One region of the Paenibacillus sp. J31P316 genome, then DNA from elsewhere that is predicted to be linked to it. Evidence: predicted binding sites of a transcription regulator. Region 1 holds the regulator's gene; the other holds the start of a gene.
What was found. The regulator NrdR, encoded in region 1, represses ribonucleotide reductase genes. The targets are predictions, from matches to a motif close to AACACNATATATNGTGTT.
Positions count from the first base shown of each region.

Region 2: AC0YNU_RS06440 (adenosylcobalamin-dependent ribonucleoside-diphosphate reductase) is a predicted target of NrdR. The motif match lies at 3,448-3,465, and genes of this name have one in related genera.

Region 1 is NZ_JBWDNI010000001.1:1,225,050-1,230,426, forward strand. It holds gene AC0YNU_RS05330 (MDR family MFS transporter) at 1-1,303, opposite strand, end outside; gene AC0YNU_RS05335 (MarR family winged helix-turn-helix transcriptional regulator) at 1,300-1,689, opposite strand; tRNA gene AC0YNU_RS05340 (tRNA-Ala) at 2,396-2,468, opposite strand; gene AC0YNU_RS05345 (glycoside hydrolase family 130 protein) at 2,601-3,617, opposite strand; gene nrdR (transcriptional regulator NrdR) at 3,846-4,310, opposite strand; gene AC0YNU_RS05355 (alpha/beta-type small acid-soluble spore protein) at 4,446-4,661, shown strand; gene AC0YNU_RS05360 (lytic transglycosylase domain-containing protein) at 4,722-5,303, opposite strand; gene coaE (dephospho-CoA kinase) at 5,300-5,377, opposite strand, start outside.
Region 2 is NZ_JBWDNI010000002.1:230,484-235,860, reverse strand. It holds gene AC0YNU_RS06460 (spore germination protein) at 1-80, shown strand, start outside; gene AC0YNU_RS06455 (GerAB/ArcD/ProY family transporter) at 104-1,198, shown strand; gene AC0YNU_RS06450 (Ger(x)C family spore germination protein) at 1,195-2,271, shown strand; gene AC0YNU_RS06445 (SDR family oxidoreductase) at 2,420-3,172, shown strand; gene AC0YNU_RS06440 (adenosylcobalamin-dependent ribonucleoside-diphosphate reductase) at 3,527-5,377, shown strand, end outside.

The DNA of each region.
Region 1 (5,377 bases):
GAATGCCGGTGATGCCGCTTGTCATTTTGCTGGACATGATCACGCCCATGATCGCGACGCCGACCGTACCGCCGATGGAACGCGTGAACTGCGTGGTCGATGTAGCTACGCCCCGAAGGTCGTGGCCGACCGCGCTTTGCGCCGCGATGGTTAGCACCGGCATGAGCGCCCCCATCCCGAAACCAATAATGATCATGTAGAAAATAAGTTCCAAGCTGCTCGTATGGACGGACATTTGCGACATCAGGAAATATCCGACCGTCATGATCGCCATCGAACTCATCACGATCGTCCGGTAGCTGATCTTCGTAATCAGGCGTCCGCCGAGGATACTGGAGAGAATCAGCGACAGCATAAGCGGCGTTAGAATATACCCGGAATGCGAAGCCGAGGTACCGATGACGGCTTGCGAGAATAGCGGAATATACGTGATTGCGCCGAACATCCCCATCCCCATCATGAAGCCGACTACGCTGGATACGGAAATCGCGCGCACGCTGAACAATCTAAGCGGAATGATAGGTTCCTTCACCTTGGATTCGATCCACAGGAACAACAGCACCAATACGATGCTGGCACCGAACAAGCCGAGAATTTGCGGGGAATCCCACGGATATTTCGTCATGCCGCCTTCCGATGAACCGCTTCCGCCCATCTCGATCGCAAGGAGGAACGCAACGACCGCGCCGGTAAGCGTTGAAGCGCCGCCCCAGTCGATCGATTTTTTCTCGGTGCTCTTGGATTCTTTCAGCGCGATCGACAGGATAATGGCCGCGAAGATCCCGAACGGCAAATTGATGTAGAAAATCCACTGCCATGCCATATGATCGACGATGAAACCGCCGACCGCAGGACCGAGAACGCTGGAGAGACCGAATACGGCGCCGAAGATACCTTGCATTTTACCGCGGCGGTCCGGAGGGAAAATATCGCCGATAATCGTCATGGCGATCGGCATCAAGGCGCCTGCCCCGATCCCTTGAATGGCGCGAAATACGATCAATTGCGTCATATCATGCGACAACCCGCAAAGGGCCGAGCCGACGAGAAAGAGTCCCATCCCGATTAAGTAGACGAGCCGTCTGCCGAACAAATCCGCCAGCTTGCCGAAGATCGGAACGGCCGTCGTCGAGGTTAACATGTAGATTGTAAATACCCAGCTGTATAAGCTGAAACCGTTCAATTCTGCGATAACATGCGGCATTGCAGTCGAAACGATCGTTTGGTCGAGCGAGCCGAGCAGCAAGCCGAGCATCAGCCCGGTTACGATCCAACGAATCTGTTTAGGACTAATATTGGTCATGATTCCACTTCCTTGTTCTGATCTTGTTTGTCTTCGATTAATCCATACAGCAGCTTGAAAGCTTCCAAAATAACATCCAGCTGCGATTCTTCCAGCTGTCCGACAATGCCGGCAAACCATTCTTTCCGCTTGTTCCATATCTGGCCAATGATTGCTTTGCCTTTCGCCGTTAACGTGAGCAGGACGACTCGGCGATCTTCCTCCGGGCGGGTCCGCTCGATCAGCTCTAATGCGACCAGCTTGTCGGTGAGTCCGGTCGCCGCACCCGAGGTGACGCCGAGGATCTTGGCGACATCGTTGACCTTGCACGTATCAATCTGATTTAAGTACATCAGAACGGTAATTTGGCCATGGCCCAAATTGAGCGGGTTTTCCAGCGTCTTCAAGCGATTTCTCGCTCTCTGCGACCACTTCTCCATAATGAGTTGAAGCTCGGAGAGCTTCGCGTCTTTGCCGCTCGAATCTTCTATGGGTCTTCTCCCTCCATCTCTAAACCTGCCATTCGCTTCTGACGCCAATGGCTTACTGTTTAAATAGCTTAGTAACTAAGATATTTACCTTCTGAGATGTTATAACAAATGATGACTCGGGTCAATAGTTAGGGGAGTGAAAATTTGTAGGCTGCTCCCGATGGAGCCTAGGGGATCCGACTCGCTCGGCTCGTTGATCCATCATGGGATGTCCGAATCTTGTTTGTAGGCTGACGAAGCTTATTCGATGAGGACTTTTAGCGGTAGATTCAGACGCCGTTTTCTTACCCCACAAAACTCGCCTCCGGCTCCGTCCACGCGGACTGAACCCTATGGAGCCTAGGGGATTCGACTCGCTCGGCTCGTCGATCCATCATGGGATGTCCGAATCTTGATTGTAGGCTGACGAAGTTTACTCGATGAGGACTTTTATCGGTAGATTCAGACGCCGTTTTCTTACCCCACAAAGTGAAGTGTTTCTTCGAAGCTTACTCCTATTACTTTGCGGGGGCCCCAAAATTTGCCTCCGGCTCCGTCCGCGCGGACTGAACCCCGGGGTTCGCCCCCTGGGCAATCCATACAAAAAAACGTCACCATGTGATATGGTGACGTTTTTTTTGTATGGAGCCTAGGGGGATCGAACCCCTGACCTCTTGCATGCCATGCAAGCGCTCTCCCAGCTGAGCTAAGGCCCCGTATGTAAAGGTGACGACAAGAAAGAGTATAGCATGGATATGCTGAGTTATACAAGCTTTTTATTCAACTTTTTCTTCAGACGAGAAAGGGAGACAATGCGAAGCCTTATCTCCCCCAACCAAACCGTCTTCTTACTTCTTCCCGCTCTCCGCGATTACATACTCCACCAGCTCTTCCAGCGGAACCGTCGCGAGACCGATCGCGGTATCCGTGCAGCCATAGTAGATATACAGCAACCCGTCCTTCACCACATTCGCCGTCGGGAAGACGACGTTCGGAATGAACAAACCGAACTTCTCATAGTACGTTTCCGGCTCCATGATGAAGCCCGGCGCGCGCGCGATGACCCGCTCCGGATGCTCCAGATCGAGCAGCATGGCGCCTACGCGGTAAATATGGTCGGCACCTACGCCGTGGTACAGCGTCAGCCAGCCTTTGTCGGTCTTGATCGGCGGCGTGGAGCCTCCGATCTTCTTGAATTCCCAGTCCGCCTCGGGAACGGCCAGCAGGATCGGGTCTTCCCAGTCGATCAGGTTGTCCGAATACGAGATCCACATGGCCGGCTTCTCCGTGCCGTACGCTTCTCCGATATACTCCTCGGGACGGCGGAGCAATGCGTATCTGCCGCCGATTTTCTCCGGGAACAAAATATTGTCGCGGTCGTTGATATCGAGCGGTGTCGTGTCGCAGAGGAACTCCCAGTGAATCAGATCCTTCGACGTGGCGATCGATGAGCGCGTCAGCCAATCCTCCGCCTTCCCCCAACCGTCCGGATAGTCCGGTTTGGAGCTGTTCGGAATGCCGACGCCTGTCGGATAATAGCTCATGGAGCATGGACGAAGCGCGTAATTCAAATAAAACGTATCGTCGATTTTCACGACGCGCGGATCCTGGATGCTCCCATGCGGAAAGCCGAATTGCTCTGGATGGATGATCGGCTTGTCCACCACATGGCGGAAGTTGATTCCGTCCTGGCTCTCCAGCAGACCGAAGAAGCATTGGAACGGGTCCAAGCTGCCCGCCGTACGTTCGATCATATAAAAGGTATCGTTCTCGATAATGACAGCCGGATTGAAGACCGTCGCTTTCCGCCAATCGTACAAGCCGGGCATGACGATCGGATTCGATTCGCAGCGGGTGATTTTCATGATAGCATTCAGCCTTTCTCTACGTGAAATGCACTTGAAGCAACAGCCAAGCGATGCTTCTATTGTAAGCGCAGCTTGCCGATGTTGAAAGAACATCGGGCAAATCCATGTAGGAATGACAAGTCAAACGCAGCCTCCGCCTTAAAACCTAAGAGCCGTAGACTCGACTCTGCAAACAACAAAAAAGCCCGCCCGCCGCAAGAAGCGGCGAGCAGGCGGCGGAACAGGCTAAGACATCGGATCTTTGGCCAGCAAGCTGTTCAGTTCTTTCATGAACATGTCGATGTCCTTGAACTGGCGGTACACCGAAGCGAATCGAACGTAAGCCACCTCGTCCACAGGGTAAAGCTGGGACATGACGAGCTCGCCGATCTCGCGGCTCTCGACTTCGGCTTGGGCGGTCGTCCGCAGCTCCTTCTCCGCTTCGGATACGATGATCTCAAGCTGATCGATGGACACCGGCCGCTTCTCGCAAGCGCGAATCAGTCCCCGCAAAATTTTGTCGCGGCTGAACTCTTCCCGGCTGCCGTCCTTCTTGATGACGATAAGCGGGGTTTCCTCCACCATCTCGAACGTGGTGAACCGCCGCGTGCATTTCTCGCATTCACGGCGGCGGCGTATCGATTTATTTTCGTTAGCGGGTCTGGAATCGAGCACTTTCGTCCCAGCATTGTCGCAATACGGGCATTTCATCGTCTAACTCCTCCGTCTAATCGCGATGCGAATTTCAAGCTGACGCATGTCAAAAAATTTTCCCAAAGGTTACCTGTAATGAAACTGCCGTTAACGCACATAATACATTTACCAACCGCAAGGAGGTGAACGACAATGGCTAACAACAACAGCGGAAGCAACCAACTCGTAGTGCCACAAGCTAGCGCTGCATTGGACCAAATGAAATACGAGGTAGCTCAAGAGCTGGGTATTGCCATCCCGCAAGATGGATACTACGGCAACATTACGACTAAAGATGCCGGTTCCATCGGGGGCAGCATCACTCGTAAACTGGTACAAATTGCAGAGCAATCTCTTGCAGGTCGTTAATTTAGGATAGATCGACAAGCATTGGCCGGCTGCCGCAAGGCAGTCGGTCAATGCTCTTATTTATTCCTCGCGAAAATCGGGATACAATTCTTCGTACTTATTATAATAATAAATGACCCGCTGTACATAGTGTCTTGTCTCTCCGTAAGGAATCTGATCCACCGTCCCGATCTCGCCATCCCACGTACCTTCGGACAACCAACGATTTACCGTCGTCGGGCCCGCGTTATAGGCAGCGATTACCTTAACCATGCTTCCCTCGAACTGATCGTTCAATTCGCTTAAGTACCAGGAACCGATTTCAATTCCAGCCTCGGGGTGCTTCGCCACCGATTCCGTCGTGATATCCTCGAAACCGCCCTTCTTGATGGCCCAATTCGCGGTATCCGGCATAAGCTGCATAATACCGACGGCGCCTTTCCGCGACACTGCTTCGGGCTTGTAATTCGTCTCTACGCGTATGATGGCCGCGACCAAATGAGGATCCAGTTCGTACGTATCCGCGCTCGCGACGATCGCCTCGCGATAATGCACGGGATACAGCCAATGGCTCATCCATTCGGAGCGGACAAACAAAAGCGCAAGCAGGCCGAGTACCAAGATGAGAAATACGCGCTTGCGCAATCGTCTTTTCTTCTTCATGACAGCCCCTGCTCCATCCAGAAGCGATCGACTTGCTGCTCCGTGTTCGCAAGCGTGCCGCTGTTATCGATAAC
Region 2 (5,377 bases), on a different contig from region 1:
TCACCTTTTTCAGATCGCCGAACCCCGTAAGATTCGAAAGAAAAAAGAAAGCCGCGGCCAAAAAAGACATCGACGAATGAACGCGCTTTGGGAGTGAGAAGAATTGAAGCTGAATGCAGCGGAGCATCCGCGTTTAACCATATCGTCCTTTCTCGTGTTCGTGTTGATTCATGCGATGCAATTCGGTCCCGAGTATGTTTCCATGTCGCTCAAGCCCATTCAGTGGGCCGGCCAAGATGTCTGGATCTCGGTCATCCTCTCCGGCCTCAGCCTCCACGTGATTATTTGGTTGATGTACCAAATCCTCAACCGAAGCGGGACGGATCTTATCCATATTCATCATCAATTATTCGGAAGATGGGGGGGCAGCGGGCTTAACCTTGCGTTTATCGTTTATTTTCTGCTCCTTGCCACTTACCAACTGCGGTTATTCATTGAAGTTATCCAAGTATGGCTGTTTTCGGACTTAACCACGTGGTCATTGGCATTGGTGCTGCTGCTGCTGGTGCATTACATCGTTTCCGGTGGCTTTCGCGTAGTCGTGGGGATTTGCATGTTCAGCCTGGTCCGCTATGTCACCATACTGGCCATGTTTTTTCCGGCGGTTTATTTTCACTTCAACAATTTATCTCCGGTATTCGATCATTCGCCAGGCGAGATCCTTCAAGCGAGCAAGGCATTGACCTTTCCCTTTATGGGGGTGGAGTCGCTGCTGTTCTGTTACACCTTTATCAAATCGCCGGAAACGTCGCAAAAATGGGCGCATTGGGCGAACTTGCTTACGACCGTATCGTATCTGTTGATTCTATTCTTCTCCCTATTGTTGTTCAAACCCGAACAATTATCGTTTGAAATCTGGCCGCAATTAACCAAATACAAATTCATCCAATTTCCTTTTATCGATCGGTTCGAATATATCGGCGCCACCTCGCAGATTTTGTGGATCATTCCCATCGTCTGCTTCTGTCTGTGGGCCGCAAGCCGAATAGGCAAAGTCATGCTCCAGGTAAGGCAAACGGCGGTGCTGCCGTTCTTATTATTGATCGTCTTTGCTGCCGTCTGTATCATTCCGGACCGCAGCCGCGTGGAAGACATTCAAGATCTGTTAGCCGGCTTCGGATTTTACATGATCTACGCGTACATTCCGTTCTTGTATCTCGTTGTCTTGGTCAGAACGAAAGTGAGAACGGCCACATGAAACGTTTTTTCATCGGGTTTCTGCTTCTAAGCGTTCTGTTGACGGGGTGCGTCAAGCAGGAGATTCTGGAGAAATCCACGATTTCGTTCGTCGGCGCTTTCGACGAGGCGCCGGACGATCAAATCGAATTGACGCTGGCACCGCCGAAATTCCAAGCGGGCAAATCGGATTCGGTGAGCAATATTCTAATCTCCAACACCGGCCATACAAGCAAAAACATCGCGGAATTAATGGACATGCAATTAAACCGTCCTATCAAAACGGGAAAAATCTCGGTGATCTTATTCGAAAAAGCGTTGGCGGAAAAGGGATTGGCAGACGAACTGGATGTGATTTTGCGCGACGCGCTCGCTTCGCGCAAACTCTATCTGGCCGTTGTCGATGGAAAAGCGAAGAAGCTCCTGCATGCCCATTTCAGCTCGAACGTGGAGAAAGGCATGTATTTGTTCGATTTGCTTAAATCGAACGTCCGGACCGGCTTTTTGCCCCGCCAAAATCTGAACGATTTCGAATATGCCTATCTCGGAAAAGGCATGGATCCTTTTTTGCCGATTCTCGCCTTGCACGACGGACATGTCCTGATTTCCGGATTGGCGTTATTCCAAGACGACCGGCTTGTCGCATCGCTGAACGAGAAGCAGATGAAAGTGATGAAGCTTCTGCGTGAAAACACGAAGTATGGGATACTCGAAGCGCAGCTGGATAACGGAACGTATGCCGCCGTCAAGAATGTCGGATCAAACGTGAAGTATCATGTCGGTCATGATCCGAGCGGTCCGAAGCTGACGATAACACTCCGGTTCAAAGGGGAAGTCGTCGATACCCGCGGATTCCAGCTGACCAGCCATGAGCAGCAGCGGATAAAAGACGGCTTGGAGAAAGAGCTGGCCGAGACAGGCAGAACGCTTATCAAGCAATTTCAAAGCAAAGGGATCGATCCGCTCGGACTAGGCGATATCGTAAGGAGCAAGACGAGGAACTGGAACGAAGCGGCGTGGAAGCGTGAATATCCAACGGCAAACGTGATTCTGCAGGTGCACGTGCAATTATTGGAAACTGGAATCAGGAAATAAAGACTTATCAGGCAAACGCCTGAAATTTCCTATTCGCGCGTTGTCACAATACGGTTTCCTTCATCGTTCTATGTGCGAAGTATTGAAAAGCAAGCCAAGAAACAACGAAGCGCCTCGCACGAGGCGGAATATAAGGGAGGAAATGAAGATGAAAATCGTAGTGATCGGCGGTACCGGATTAATTGGATCCAAACTCGTCCAAAACCTTAGCGGACTTGGGCATGAAGCCGTGGCGGCATCGCCATCCAGAGGAGTCAACGCCATTACCGGGGAAGGGCTGGCCGAAGCGCTGAGAGGCGCGCAGGTTGTTGTCGATGTGGCGAACGCGCCGTCTTGGGAAGACCAAGCCGTGCTTGAATTCTTCGAAACGTCCAGCCGCAATCTGCTTGCTGCCGAAGCGGCCGCCGGCGTGAAGCATCACGTCGCCTTGTCCATCGTGGGCACCGACCGCCTGCCCGAGAACGGGTACTTCCGCGCGAAGCTTGCGCAAGAGCGTTTGATCGAAGCTTCCGGAATCCCGTATACGATTCTTCGCGCGACGCAGTTTTTTGAATTCGTCGACGGCATCGCTGCTTCGTTCACGGAAGGAAACGCGGTCCGCGTGCCGTCCGTCTCGTTCCAGCCGATCGTCTCGGGCGACGTCGCAGCCGCGCTGACCGATTGCGCGGTAGAGGCTCCGGCGAACGGAATCGTCGAAGTGGCCGGTCCGGATCGGATGCGTTTCGACGAGCTTGTCCGGCTGTATTTGGAATCCAAAGGCGACCCGCGTCAGGTCGTCACGGATAACGGAGCACGATACTACGGCTCCGTGCTGGAAGCGGAGTCGCTTGTTCCGGAAGACAATGCAAAGGCTCGGATTGCTCCGACGCGCTTCACGGACTGGCTCGTGGGTTCGGCGTAAGCCGCGCTAAACGACCGACTCATGCAAGAAAATCCCGCCGATCGCTTAATGGATCGGCGGTTTTGCGTTTGACAAAGCGATGAATACGATCCGAGTGTTATTGGATGACCGACCCTGTAACCTGAAAACGAAAACGTTCCTATACGTTAAAAACGAGCAAAATTGGCGAAAGGACAAGCAATCGTTCGAGAATGGGCGATGTAAGCGAAGAATAACGCCGAAACAGGTGGAATTAGGCGTGGAAACCTATATGTAGTATAGTATAATGAGGAGTACACACAATATATAGTTGCCGTAACATCGGTAACAAATGTGCACGCGATTTAAAGGTACAGGAGAGGAAGGGCCAATCGGATGGTAGTGACGCGGAAATTGGAAGGTCTGAGCGAGAAAATATTTTTGGACCGCTATGCTCGGAAGAATGCGGATACGAGCAATACGGCAGTAGGAGACGTTGTCCTGGTCCTGACGAAGGACGATCCGAAATTCCCGGCCAAAGAGGTTGGCGAAGTGATCGGGCGGAGCGGCGCCGAAGTAACCGTGAGGCTTAGAAGCGGGGATACGGTGACAAGCAGCGTGGAGAAGCTGACGCTTACGATAGAGAAGACGCCGGAGGAAATGTGGGACCGCCTCGCCAATGCGATGGCAGGCGCGGAGAAGGACGGAGAGAAGCAGCAGACGTGGACAGAGCGATTCCGCTACATTCTGGATGACTGGAAGCTGGTGCCGGGCGGCCGGATTGCCGCAGGCGCCGGTGCGAGCGAAGAATTAACGTTGTTCAATTGCTACGTTATTCCATCGCCTAAGGACAGCCGCGGCGGGATTATGACGACATTAACAGAAATGACGGAAATTATGGCCCGCGGGGGCGGCGTAGGGATTAACTTGTCTTCGCTGCGTCCTCGCCGCGCGATCGTGGCCGGCGTTAACGGATCTTCGAGCGGAGCAGTGTCCTGGGGCGGACTGTTCAGCTATACGACTGGCTTGATCGAACAGGGCGGCAGCCGCAGAGGCGCGCTTATGCTCATGATCAATGACTGGCATCCGGACGTTCTCGACTTCATAACGGTGAAGCAGACCATGGGCCAAGTGACCAACGCGAACCTGTCGGTTTGCGTCAGCAACGCCTTCATGAAAGCCGTAAAGGAAGATCTGGAATGGGAGCTTGTGTTCCCGGATACGAAGGACCCTGAATATGACGAGCTGTGGACCGGCGATCTTGACGCTTGGAAGAAGCTCGGCAAACGGGCGGTGCCCTACAAAACCGTTCGCGCGCGCGAAGTATGGCATACGATCATTGAATCCGCATGGAAATCGGCGGAGCCTGGCGTCGTCTTCATGGAATATTACAATCAGATGTCGAACAGTTGGTATTTCAACCCGATCATCGCGACGAATCCATGTGGCGAGCAAGGGCTTCCGGGCTGGGGCGTCTGCAACCTGTCGGCGATTAACCTGTCCAAATTCTATGATGAAGACAACCATGATGTTGATTGGGTAGAATTGGCGAAGGTAACGCAATGGTCGGTACGTTTCCTCGACAATGTCATCGATACCACGCCTTATCACTTTGAAGAGAACGAGAGGAACCAGAAGCGCGAGCGCCGCGTAGGTCTCGGCACGATGGGTCTCGCTGAATTGATGATCAAGCTGCGCATCCGTTACGGCAGTCCGGAATCGCTTCTGTTCCTCGATAAAATATATGGTTTCATGGCGCGCGAAGCTTATCTGGCTTCCGCGGATATTGCCGCAGAGAAAGGCTCGTTCGACGCATTCGATGCGGAGAAATTCCTGCAAAGCGGCTTTATGAAGAACTTGGTCTCGGAGTTCCCCGAAGTAGGGGAAGCGGTGCTGGCCAAAGGCATCCGCAACGTTACCGTTATTACGCAGGCGCCTACGGGCAGCACGGGGACGATGGTAGGCACTTCGACGGGGATCGAGCCGTATTTCGCCTTCGAATACTTCCGCCAAAGCCGCCTTGGCTTCGACAAGCAGCTGGTGCCGATCGCTCAAGCTTGGAAGGATGCGCATCCGGGCGAAGAGCTACCGAATTACTTCGTAACGGCCATGGAATTGTCGGCAAAGGATCATATCCGAGCGCAAGCGGCGATTCAGCGCTGGGTAGACAGCTCGATCTCGAAGACGGCGAACTGTCCGAGCGATTTTACGGTCGAAGATACAAAAGAGCTGTATGAGCTTGCATTC